Regions from separate parts of the Cobetia sp. PDI-12MA genome, predicted to be linked through region 1. Evidence: predicted binding sites of a transcription regulator. Region 1 holds the regulator's gene; the other holds the start of a gene.
The links. The regulator LexA, encoded in region 1, represses DNA repair genes until DNA is damaged. The targets are predictions, from matches to a motif close to TACTGTNTANNTANACAGTA.
Positions count from the first base shown of each region.

Region 2: a site for LexA is predicted at 2,052-2,071, ahead of ruvC (crossover junction endodeoxyribonuclease RuvC). Genes of this name have one in related genera too.

Region 1 is NZ_CM183351.1:997,942-1,003,111, forward strand. It holds gene topA (type I DNA topoisomerase) at 1-1,189, shown strand, start outside; gene AC5WNI_RS04300 (DUF6586 family protein) at 1,189-1,668, shown strand; gene AC5WNI_RS04305 (hypothetical protein) at 1,921-2,160, shown strand; gene lexA (transcriptional repressor LexA) at 2,334-2,963, opposite strand; gene AC5WNI_RS04315 (TetR/AcrR family transcriptional regulator) at 3,504-4,181, shown strand; gene AC5WNI_RS04320 (L,D-transpeptidase) at 4,181-4,723, shown strand; gene nagZ (beta-N-acetylhexosaminidase) at 4,983-5,170, shown strand, end outside.
Region 2 is NZ_CM183351.1:1,916,400-1,921,569, reverse strand. It holds gene ruvB (Holliday junction branch migration DNA helicase RuvB) at 1-248, opposite strand, end outside; gene ruvA (Holliday junction branch migration protein RuvA) at 488-1,102, opposite strand; gene ruvC (crossover junction endodeoxyribonuclease RuvC) at 1,415-1,993, opposite strand; gene aspS (aspartate--tRNA ligase) at 2,274-4,061, opposite strand; gene AC5WNI_RS08270 (FmdB family zinc ribbon protein) at 4,209-4,433, opposite strand; gene AC5WNI_RS08265 (NAD(P)-dependent oxidoreductase) at 4,752-5,170, shown strand, end outside.

The DNA of each region.
Region 1 (5,170 bases):
CACGGCGCGTTACACCGAGGCCAGCCTAGTCAAGGAGCTGGAAAAGCGTGGTATCGGTCGTCCGTCCACCTATGCCGCCATCATCTCCACCATCCAGGACCGTGGCTACGTGGCGCTGGAAAACCGCCGCTTCTATGCCGAGAAACTGGGCGACATCGTCACCGATCGCCTCAGCGAGTCCTTCAAGGATTTGATGGACTTCGGCTTCACGGCGCGCATGGAAGACTACCTCGATGAGGTGGCCAACGGCGGGCGCAACTGGCGCGAGCTGCTGGACACCTTCTACGCCGAGTTCAAGGCCGAGCTGGACCACGCCCAGTCCGAAGAGGGCATGCGTCCGAACCAGCCGGTGCCGACGGACATCGCCTGCCCGACCTGCGGGCGTGAGATGCAGATCCGTACCGCCTCGACCGGGGTGTTCCTGGGCTGTTCCGGCTACAACCTGCCGCCCAAGGAGCGCTGCAAGACCACCATCGATCTGCTGCCGGGCGATGAGGCCGTGGCGGCCGATGCCGGTGAAGATGCCGAGACGGATGCGCTGCGCGCCAAGCGTCGCTGCCCGATCTGTGCCACCGCGATGGACAGCTACCTGATCGATGAGCAGCGCAAGCTGCACGTCTGCGGCAATAGCCCGGACTGTGTCGGTCACGAGGTCGAGGAAGGTCAGTTCCGCATCAAGGGCTACGATGGCCCGGTGATCGAGTGCGACAAGTGCGGTTCCGACATGCAGCTCAAGACCGGGCGTTTCGGCAAGTACTTCGGCTGCACCAACGAGAATTGCAAGAATACCCGCAAGCTGCTCAAGTCCGGTGAAGTGGCGCCGCCGAAGATGGACCCGATTCCGATGCCGGAACTTGCCTGCGTCAAGGTCGAGGACCACTACGTGCTGCGCGACGGCGCCAGTGGCCTGTTCCTGGCGGCCAGCCAGTTCCCCAAGAATCGCGAGACGCGCCCGCCGCTGGTCAAGGAGCTCAAGGCGCACGCCGACGAGTTGCCGGAGAAGTATCACTTCATTCTCGAGGCCCCGGATCAGGACCCGGATGGACGTCCTGCACAGATTCGCTTCTCGCGCAAGGTCAAGGCTCAGTACGTCATGACCGATGAAGATGGCAAGGCGACCGGCTGGAAGGCGACCTACGACAACGGCCGCTGGGTCGTCGAGGACAAGCGCAAGGGAGCCAAGAGCTGATGAGCCAGCGTGCCCGTACCAATCAGCTGCTGTATCAGGCCGAGTTGCTGCTGGCCCAGTCAGCGGTCTCTGGCGACGATGAGCATGCCGTGGCGCGTCGCATGGCCGGTGAAGAGGGCGCGCTCGCCCTGCTGGAGCTGGCGCTGGCCTCATTGCTGGAAGAGTGTGCCGTGACGGCGCGCTGGCCGCAGGGGAGCTGGCGCGAGCGCCTGGCCACACCACCGACGCCCATTGCCGAGGTCGAGCAGCTGCGCAGCCTGCTGGAACGTCCTGACAGCTGGTTGTCTGAGCTGATCGCGGATGTGACCCGTCTGCATGAAGAGGGTGGCGTCGCTCGCCGCGAGGAATCGCGTTCGCGGGGTGATGGTCTGATCATCGCGGCAGCCTCGAGCGACTCGCTGGCCGAGCGTCTCAGCGCCGCCATCACGGCATTCAAGGCGCTGCTGCCGCAGCTGCGCGAGTCGAGCGTCGAGTGGTAGGTCAAGGCGCTGATATGGCGCTGCACGCTGGTGATGACTGGCGCATGGCGATCGGGTGACGTTTCGCCTTCACGGGTGCTAGACTGATCGCATTGTGGCAAGCCCTGCACTCTCCGGTACGACCATGGCTCTGGCTGTGGTCGTACTTTTTTCTGCGTCGCTGATGGCAACGCGGTGCCGGGCTTGCCAGCCGTCGCGCTGACGATTACAACGACGCCGGTATCTCACGAGGTGCCGTGCAGGAGGAATGACGTGTCCGATCCCGCCGTACTTGAAATTGTGCAAATGGAAGATGGTGAAGTGATTCTGCGCGCCGCGGAAAGCGAAGGTGAGCCGCTGCTCAGCATTCGCATTTCAGACGAGGCCGCTGATCTGCTGCGTGACAATCGTTTCGAGGTCGCGCGTGAGATGATCGACCACGCCATCACCCGGACTCGCCTCTGGGATGGCGAAGAAGACGAGGATGAGCAGTCAGAAGGCATCGTGCACTGATGCATCGCTCGCGCTTCGCGCACAAAAAACCCGCCTCGAGGCGGGTTTTTTGTGCAATGCGTACGGCTTTCCTGTTGCCCAGGGCTCTGCGAGAAAAGCTCTGCGAGAAAAGCCCTGATGGAAAAGTGCTGCTGGGCAACGCTAGGTTGCTCAAAGTGCAGCTGGTCAAGACCTCAGTGCAGGCCACCATCGCGGATGACACCTACCCCGAGGCCCTCGATCTCCAGGCTGTCCGTGCGCAGGTCGACCTTGATCGGTGAGAAGTCCTCGTTTTCGGCTTCCAGCCACACATAGTGCCCGTCACGGCGGAAGCGCTTGACGGTGACTTCATCTCCCAGGCGTGCCACCACGATCTGCCCGTCACGCACGCTGGTGGTGCGATGCACGGCCAGCAGGTCGCCTTCCAGAATTCCCACATCCTTCATCGACACGCCGCGCACACGCAGCAGGTAGTCGGCAGCCGGCGAGAAGTAGTCGCTCGGCAGCGGGCAGTGACGGTCGATATGCTCGCTGGCAAGAATCGGGCTGCCGGCGGCCACTTCCCCGATCACCGGCAGACCATCGTTGGCGCTGTCGTCGACGTCAGCCAGCGACGGCACGCGAATGCCGCGTGAGGTGCCCGGCACCATCTCGATGGCGCCCTTGCGCTTGAGGGCACGCAGATGCTCCTCGGCGGCATTCGGCGAGCGGAAGCCCAGCGCCTGGGCGATTTCGGCCCGCGTCGGCGGGTAGCCAGAGGACTTGATGGTCTTGATGATGAAGTCGAAGACATCCTGCTGGCGCGGAGTAAGCGGCTGGGTCATGGCATTGCCTTTGGCCTGGGCGGCATCTTGAGCTGACGGCACGGGGTGTGCATCCATACAACTGTCATTGTATCCAGTCATGGCAGTCATGCAAGGCATCGTGGCTTGTGTGGAGGCCTCAAAGGGCAGGTAGTCGTCGAGATATCGCTGTCTGCCGACTTGGCTTGTCGATATCCAAGGCAAGCTGTCGAGAGGGCAATCCGGTGTGGCCCTGCGGGGTGGTCTGTCACCGAGCACGGCGAGTCCTTGAATCGGAACGGTCTGCATTGAAGGAATATCAGGCTCGACTAAACCTTTGGCGTTTGAAACGCGAGAGAATTGTCAGTCGTGACATGGCGCGCTAGAATCAAAGTGTTTCAAACGAATGTTCGCCGATGGCAGGGCTCGGATGTGTCGTACTCACGTGTGTCGTGAACAAACGAGCCGATATGGTACGTGGCCTTCCGGTGTACCTGCACCACCTCATGAGAGAGTCGCCGCGCGGCGCTTGCGTCGTGACCTACGACTCCAGTCCTCTTCTACCTGACAAGGGTTCCGCCCATGGCCCAGACCGATACCGTTACCCGCATCCTCGATACTGCCGAGGTGCTGTTCGCCGAGCGTGGTTTCGCCGAGACCTCACTGCGCAACATCACCAGCAAGGCCAAGGTCAATCTGGCGGCGGTGAACTACCACTTCGGGTCCAAGAAATCGCTGATCCAGGCGGTCTTCGCGCGCTATCTCGATCCGTTCAGCGAGCGTTTCCACGCGGCGCTCGACAGTGTCGAGCAGCAATACGCCGGGCGTCAGGTGCCGCTTGAGGTCCTGCTGGAGGTGATGGCGCGTACCGTGCTGGAGGTGCCGGCCGAGCGCAACAGCCTGCGCACCTTCATGCGCCTGCTCGGGCTTGCCTACACTCAGGGTCAGGGCCATATGCGGCGCTATATCCGCGAGCATTACGGCACGGTCTTCAGCCGCTTCGCCGAGCTTCTGAAGCTTGCGACCCCTGATCTGCCGGACAACGAGCGCTTCTGGCGCCTGCACTTCATGCTCGGTAGCGTGATCTTCACCTTCTCGGGCCTGGATGCACTGCGGGATATCGAGGAGGCCGAGTATGGCCATCACACCACGGTGCGTGAGCTGATCCAGCACATGCGTCCGGTGGTGGTCGCGGCGATGGCAGCGCCGTTGCCGGCCTCGCTCGGGGATGGTGAGGCGGTCACCCAGGCGGCCAGCTGATGGCCTGCTGGGTAGCGGTGGATCTCTCGCGCCAGAGCCTTGAGATACGTAATGACGCGCCGAGTGGCAGTCGTGATGCGCCGCCCTGCGCGGCTGCCCCTGACGCGCTGGTGCACGCCTGCGCGATCTCCAGCGGCCTCAACGGTATCGGCGAGCTCGATGGCAGCGGTTGCACGCCAACCGGCTGGCATGTGATTCGTGCCGCCATCGGGGCGGGCAATCCGCGTGGCGCCGTCTATCGCGGACGGCGCTTCACGGGCGAGGTATTCACCCCCGAGCTTGCCGAGGAGCATCCAGAGCGTGACTGGATCCTGACGCGCATTCTATGGCTCAGTGGCCGCGAGCCGGGCATCAATCGCGGTCGCAATGCCCGCGGTGAGCGGGTCGATAGCCTGCGCCGCTACATCTATTTTCATGGCACGCCCAGCACGGAGCCCATGGGGATAGCGGCGTCCCACGGCTGCATTCGCTTGCGCGATGATGACCTGCTGCGACTCTTTGCCGAGGCTGTGCCAGGCACTCCGGTGCTGCTGCATCCCTGAAGGCGTTGGTGTACGAGTCTGATACCCTCCATGAGCTGCCGCCGGAACCTGGGTGACAGCCCCTTGCCGGGGCGCAGCTGGCCGCGACTGTTCGATAGGGGTTCAGTCGGCTAGAATTGCGCCTTTCCTCGCGCTGGCAGCCTGATTCATCGTGTTTCTTCCAGGCTGCCGAGCCCCGTAAAAGACATGAAGTCCCGGCGGTCGTGAATCCTCTCTTCACGGGATATCACTGCCGCAGGCCATGGACAGGAAGGATGACATGACACAGCCACTGGGCTCCGTAATGGTCGATGTTGCGGGGCTGACCCTCGCCCGCGACGAACGTGAACTGCTGGCACGCCCTGCCGTCGGGGGCGTCATCCTGTTTGCGCGCAACTGTGCCTCTCCCGAGCAGGTACTGGAGCTGAGCCGCGAGATTCGCAGCGTCAATCCCCACCTGCTGATCGC
Region 2 (5,170 bases), 920 kb from region 1:
ATATCGACACTCATCTCGCTGGCGATGATATGCGCCAGCGTCGTCTTGCCGAGACCGGGCGGGCCGAAGACCAGAGTGTGATCCAGACTATCGCCTCGCCCTCGCGCGGCACTGATGAAGATTTCCATCTGTTCGCGGACGATGGGCTGTCCGATGTAGTCACTCAGCGTGCGCGGCCGGTTGGCGCGATCGATCCGCTCTTCCGGATCATGCGTCGCCGCGGAGATCAGTCGGTCCGACTCCATCATGATGCTTGCTCAACTCCTGATGACGCAGGTCACGCACATGACACGGGTCATGGCCATGAACGTGCGTCAGTGGCAGGTGACAAGGTTCGCCAAGGCTATGCAACGATCTAGCGCATCTGCGTTCAAGCGCGCACTTTCTACCCCAGTAACCTGCCAACCCCTAGTCAATAAATCCAATCACGATGCGCCATTTCCTTCACGGAAACTATAGGGCGCATGTTTGCTGCTCTGGCAGGGTCTCAGCTGGCCATCTTGCGCGCCAACGCCGCCTTGATGAGCGCTTCCGTAGAGGCGCCGGTCTCCAGTCCGGAGAGCATCTTGGCCGCCTCGACAGGCTTGTAGCCCAGTGCTACCAGCGCGGCTTCGGCGTCCGCCAGAGGATGCGTGATCGGCGGTTGTGGCTGGGAGGCACGCGCCATTTCATCCAGACCATCATCCGCCGGCAGCGTCCAATGCTTGAGGCGATCGCGCATCTCGATGATCAAGCGATCCGCCGTCTTCTTGCCGACGCCCGGCAGGCGTGTCAGCGCTCGGCTATCTTCGTCATGAACACAGCGGATGAAATCGGACTGCTCCATTCCCGACAGAATCGCCAGCGCCAGTCGCGGACCGACACCGGAGATCTTGATCAATTCACGGAACAGACGACGCTCGGGCTCCTTGCCGAAGCCATACAGCAACTGCGCGTCTTCGCGCACCACCAGGTGGGTGTAAAGCTGGCAATGTTCGCCCACGGCCGGCAAGCCCAACAGGGTGTTCATCGAAGCTTCCAGTTCATAACCGACACCCTGTACGTCAAGCACCAGCTGCGGCGGTTGTTTTTCCAGCAATGTCCCGGTCAGGCGTCCAATCATGTTGCGGCTGTCCTTGCTCGGCAGAGAATGTATTCGTCAGGATCCTGCTGCTGGCAGGCCCGATTCTCTGCACGGATTGTTACAATGCGGGCAAGCCTACCAAAGATGAAGCGCAGGCGGCATGTCCCAGTGTCACGACGAATTTGTCGCATCTTTCTGACAGTCATACCTTGGGTGAGGACCCGAAGCCTGATGCCGCGCGGCTTGGCGCATCACGCAATCGGCTGCTGCCAAGCTCGGCAGACACTCTACAAGTGACTGAAAAATCGCTATTAATTGAGCACAATACCGCATTTGTCGCTCAGCGGCATGTCAGGCGTCAGGCTCGAAGTCTCGCCAGCTGCTGCTACGCCCCACGCGGGTTCCCTTGCGTCGACTGGTATTCCCCAGCCCCAATGCTTCCAGCTGGTCATTGCCGGGCGTCAGTCGTCGACGCGCGAAACAATGCGTCAAGGCGATGGCCAGCGCATCGGCGGCATCGGCCTGCGGCGTGGCGGAGAGCTTGAGCGTATGCGTGACCATATGCTGCACCTGAGACTTCTCGGCGGCACCGGTACCGGTCACGGCCTGCTTGATCTGCCGCGGCCCATATTCGAACACCGGCAAGCCGTGATTGGCCGCACACACGATGGCAGCCCCGCGCGCCTGGCCCAGCTTGAGCGCCGAATCGGCGTTCTTGGACATGAAGACCTGCTCGATGGCGAATTCCGCGGGGCGATGCAGGGCGATCACCTCGCTGATACCGGCATAGATCTGCGCCAGGCGCTGGTCCAGGCTGACCTGTGACATGCGGATGCAGCCACTGTCCACATAGCGAGGCTGAGCCGCAGAGACATCCAATACCCCATACCCGGTCAGACGTGAGCCCGGGTCGATGCCAAGAATGATCATGCCGCTGCCTCGTCTCTCACACCTTGCGTCTTCGCTGTCGTCATCACGCCATCGCTCTTACTGTGTATATAACCAGCCACCATGCCACAAAAAAGGCGGTGCGACACTGTCATTGCCTGACGTGAACGCCAGCAAACAGTCTCGCACCGCCTTGTCGGGCTTGCTCGCCCACTAGCCTATCAGGCCAAAGGGGCAAACCTGCCACCGCGGGACCGCCCGGGTCTGATCGAATCAGTCCAGACGGCCCCACCAGTCACTCTCTCGGTCATGCGCCGCTGAATCAGGCCTGGCCGCTTTCGTCTTCGACCTTGACCTTCTGACGCAGACGGATGTTCAGCTCCTTGAGCTGCTCACCGCTGACCACGCCCGGAGCGTCGGTCATCATGCAGCCGGCGCTCTGGGTTTTCGGGAAGGCAATCACTTCACGAATGGTCTTGGCGCCGGTCATCAGCATCACCAGACGGTCGAGACCGAAGGCCAGACCACCATGGGGCGGCGCGCCGAACTTCAGGGCGTCGAGCAGGAAGCCGAACTTTTCTTCCGCTTCTTCTTCACCGATGCCCAGCACTTCGAACACGGTACGCTGCATGGCCTGATCGTGGATACGGATGGAGCCACCACCCAGCTCGGTGCCGTTGATGACCATGTCGTAGGCGCGAGACAGTGCCGCTTCCGGGTTGGCCTTGAGCTCTTCCGGTGTGCAGGACGGCGCGGTGAACGGGTGGTGCAGCGCACTCAGGCGGCCGTTGGCATCGGCTTCGAACATCGGGAAGTCGACGACCCACAGCGGTGCCCACTCGCGGGTGTAGAGGTTGAGGTCTTCACCCAGCTTGACGCGCAGCGCACCGATGGCTTCGGCCACGATGTTGGCCTTGTCAGCACCGAAGAACACGATGTCGCCATCGACGGCGCCACAGCGGTCCAGCACTTCGTCCACGACGTCTTCCATGAACTTGACGATCGGCGACTGCAGACCCTCGATGCCCTTGGCACGTTCGTTGACCTTGATCCACGCCAGACCCTTGGCACCGTAGATGCCGACGAACTTGGTGTAAGCGTCGATTTCCTTGCGTGACAGGCTGGCACCGCCCGGCACACGCAGCGCGGCGACGCGGCCCTTGTCGTCCTTGGCCGGGCCGGAGAAGACCTTGAAGTCCACGCCGCTCATCAGATCATCGACATCGACCAGTTCCAGCGGAATGCGCAGGTCCGGCTTGTCGGAACCGAAGCGGCTGATGGCCTCGGAATACGGCATGGTCGGGAAGTCGCCCAGCTCGACATCGAGCACTTCTTTGTAGAGACCACGGATCATGGTCTCGGTCATGCCCATGATGTCCTGCTCGTCGACGAAGCTGGCTTCGAGGTCGATCTGGGTGAACTCCGGCTGACGGTCAGCGCGCAGGTCTTCATCACGGAAGCATTTGGCGATCTGGTAGTAACGATCGACACCGGCGACCATCAGCAGCTGCTTGAACAGCTGCGGAGACTGCGGCAGTGCGAAGAAGCTGCCGGCGTAGGTGCGGCTCGGCACCAGATAGTCACGTGCGCCTTCCGGCGTGGCGCGGGTCAGGATCGGGGTTTCGATGTCGAGGAAGCCCAGGGCTTCGAGCTGGGCGCGCACGCTGTGAGTGATGCGCGAGCGCAGGCGAAGCTTCTCGATCATGTCGGGACGACGCAGGTCGACATAACGATACTTGAGGCGAACTTCCTCACCGACCTTGTTGTGGTCGTCGAGCTGGAACGGCGGCGTCTGTGCAGTGTTGAGCACTTCGACGTCCTTGGCCAGCACTTCGATCATGCCTGTCGGCATGTTCGGGTTCTGGGTGCCTTCCGGGCGCAGACGGATACGGCCCTTGATACGCAGCACGAACTCGCTGCGCGCCTTGTCGGCAGTGGCGAAGGCATCGACGGTGTCCGGATCGACGACGATCTGGGCGATGCCATCACGGTCGCGCATGTCGAGGAAGATGACGCCACCGTGGTCGCGACGGCGGTGCACCCACCCGCACAGAGTGACATCCTGATCGATCAGGGTCTCGTTCAGTTTGCCGCAATAGTGGCTGCGCATGTTGATTCCTTGTTGCTCAAATTCATGATCGACGCGCTGATGCGCATCTGTCTCAGAGGGCCTGCCGTTGGCGATGAGGGTCAAGGGTACCCGTTGGGCGCCCTTGACCCTCATCACGCTGATGCCTGACGCACTATCCCAGCTATGTCAGGCGGTGCTGTCGCTACCACCGGCCAGATTCTTCTTGCTGCCGGACTTGAAATCCGTCTCGTACCAGCCACTGCCTGCCAGACGGAACCCGGCGGCGGAGACCAGCTTCTCGAGCTGGTCCGTCTTGCATTCCGGGCACTCCGTCAGCGGCGCAGCGCTGATCTTCTGCAACTTGTCCATCCGATGGCCACAGGCCTTGCAGTGGTATTCATAGATCGGCATGGTTTTCTTTCCTGACGATACTGGTCACGGGGCTGTCTGAGCACCGTGAACCATGACAATGTTATGCCTTGCGGCGCGTCTTGCGTTCAGCGCACCTGCGGCCCCAACATGAGAGCTTTCGCAAGCACCAGCAAGAGACGCCTACAATAAGGCCAGTTGAGCGGCTTTCAAGTCAAAGCGAAAGGGACACATTATAGCGTGCTCGGCCCCGTGCGGGGCAACACCCAAGCACAAACCGGCCCAGACACCAGGTACTCGACCTTGCGGGCCAGCCTTTCTGTCTTCCTATCTATCTTCCTACGCCATCATGAGGCACCTATGTCCGATCACGATCGTACTGCGCAGTCTCCCTCGCATTCTTCCACGCCCGCTTCCTCTCACTGCGAGCCCACCTCGTCTACCGGCGCCCCGCAGGCCGTCATGCTCGATGCCGGCTCCGTCGGTGATGGCCTGGACTTCTCGCGCCTCGAGGCCCGTCTGGAAGGATTGGTCTGTCATGACGCCACCGCGCCCGAGGAAGTGGTGCCACGACTGAGCGGTGCCTCCATCGTGTTGGTCAACAAGGTACGCATCGAGGCGCACCACATGGATGAGCTGCCGACCCTCAAGCTGATCGCGGTGATGGCGACCGGCACCAACAATATCGACATGGCGGCCGCCGAAGCACGTGGCATTCGGGTCATGAACGTCAATGCCTACGGCACTCATTCGGTGGCACAGCACACCTGGATGCTGCT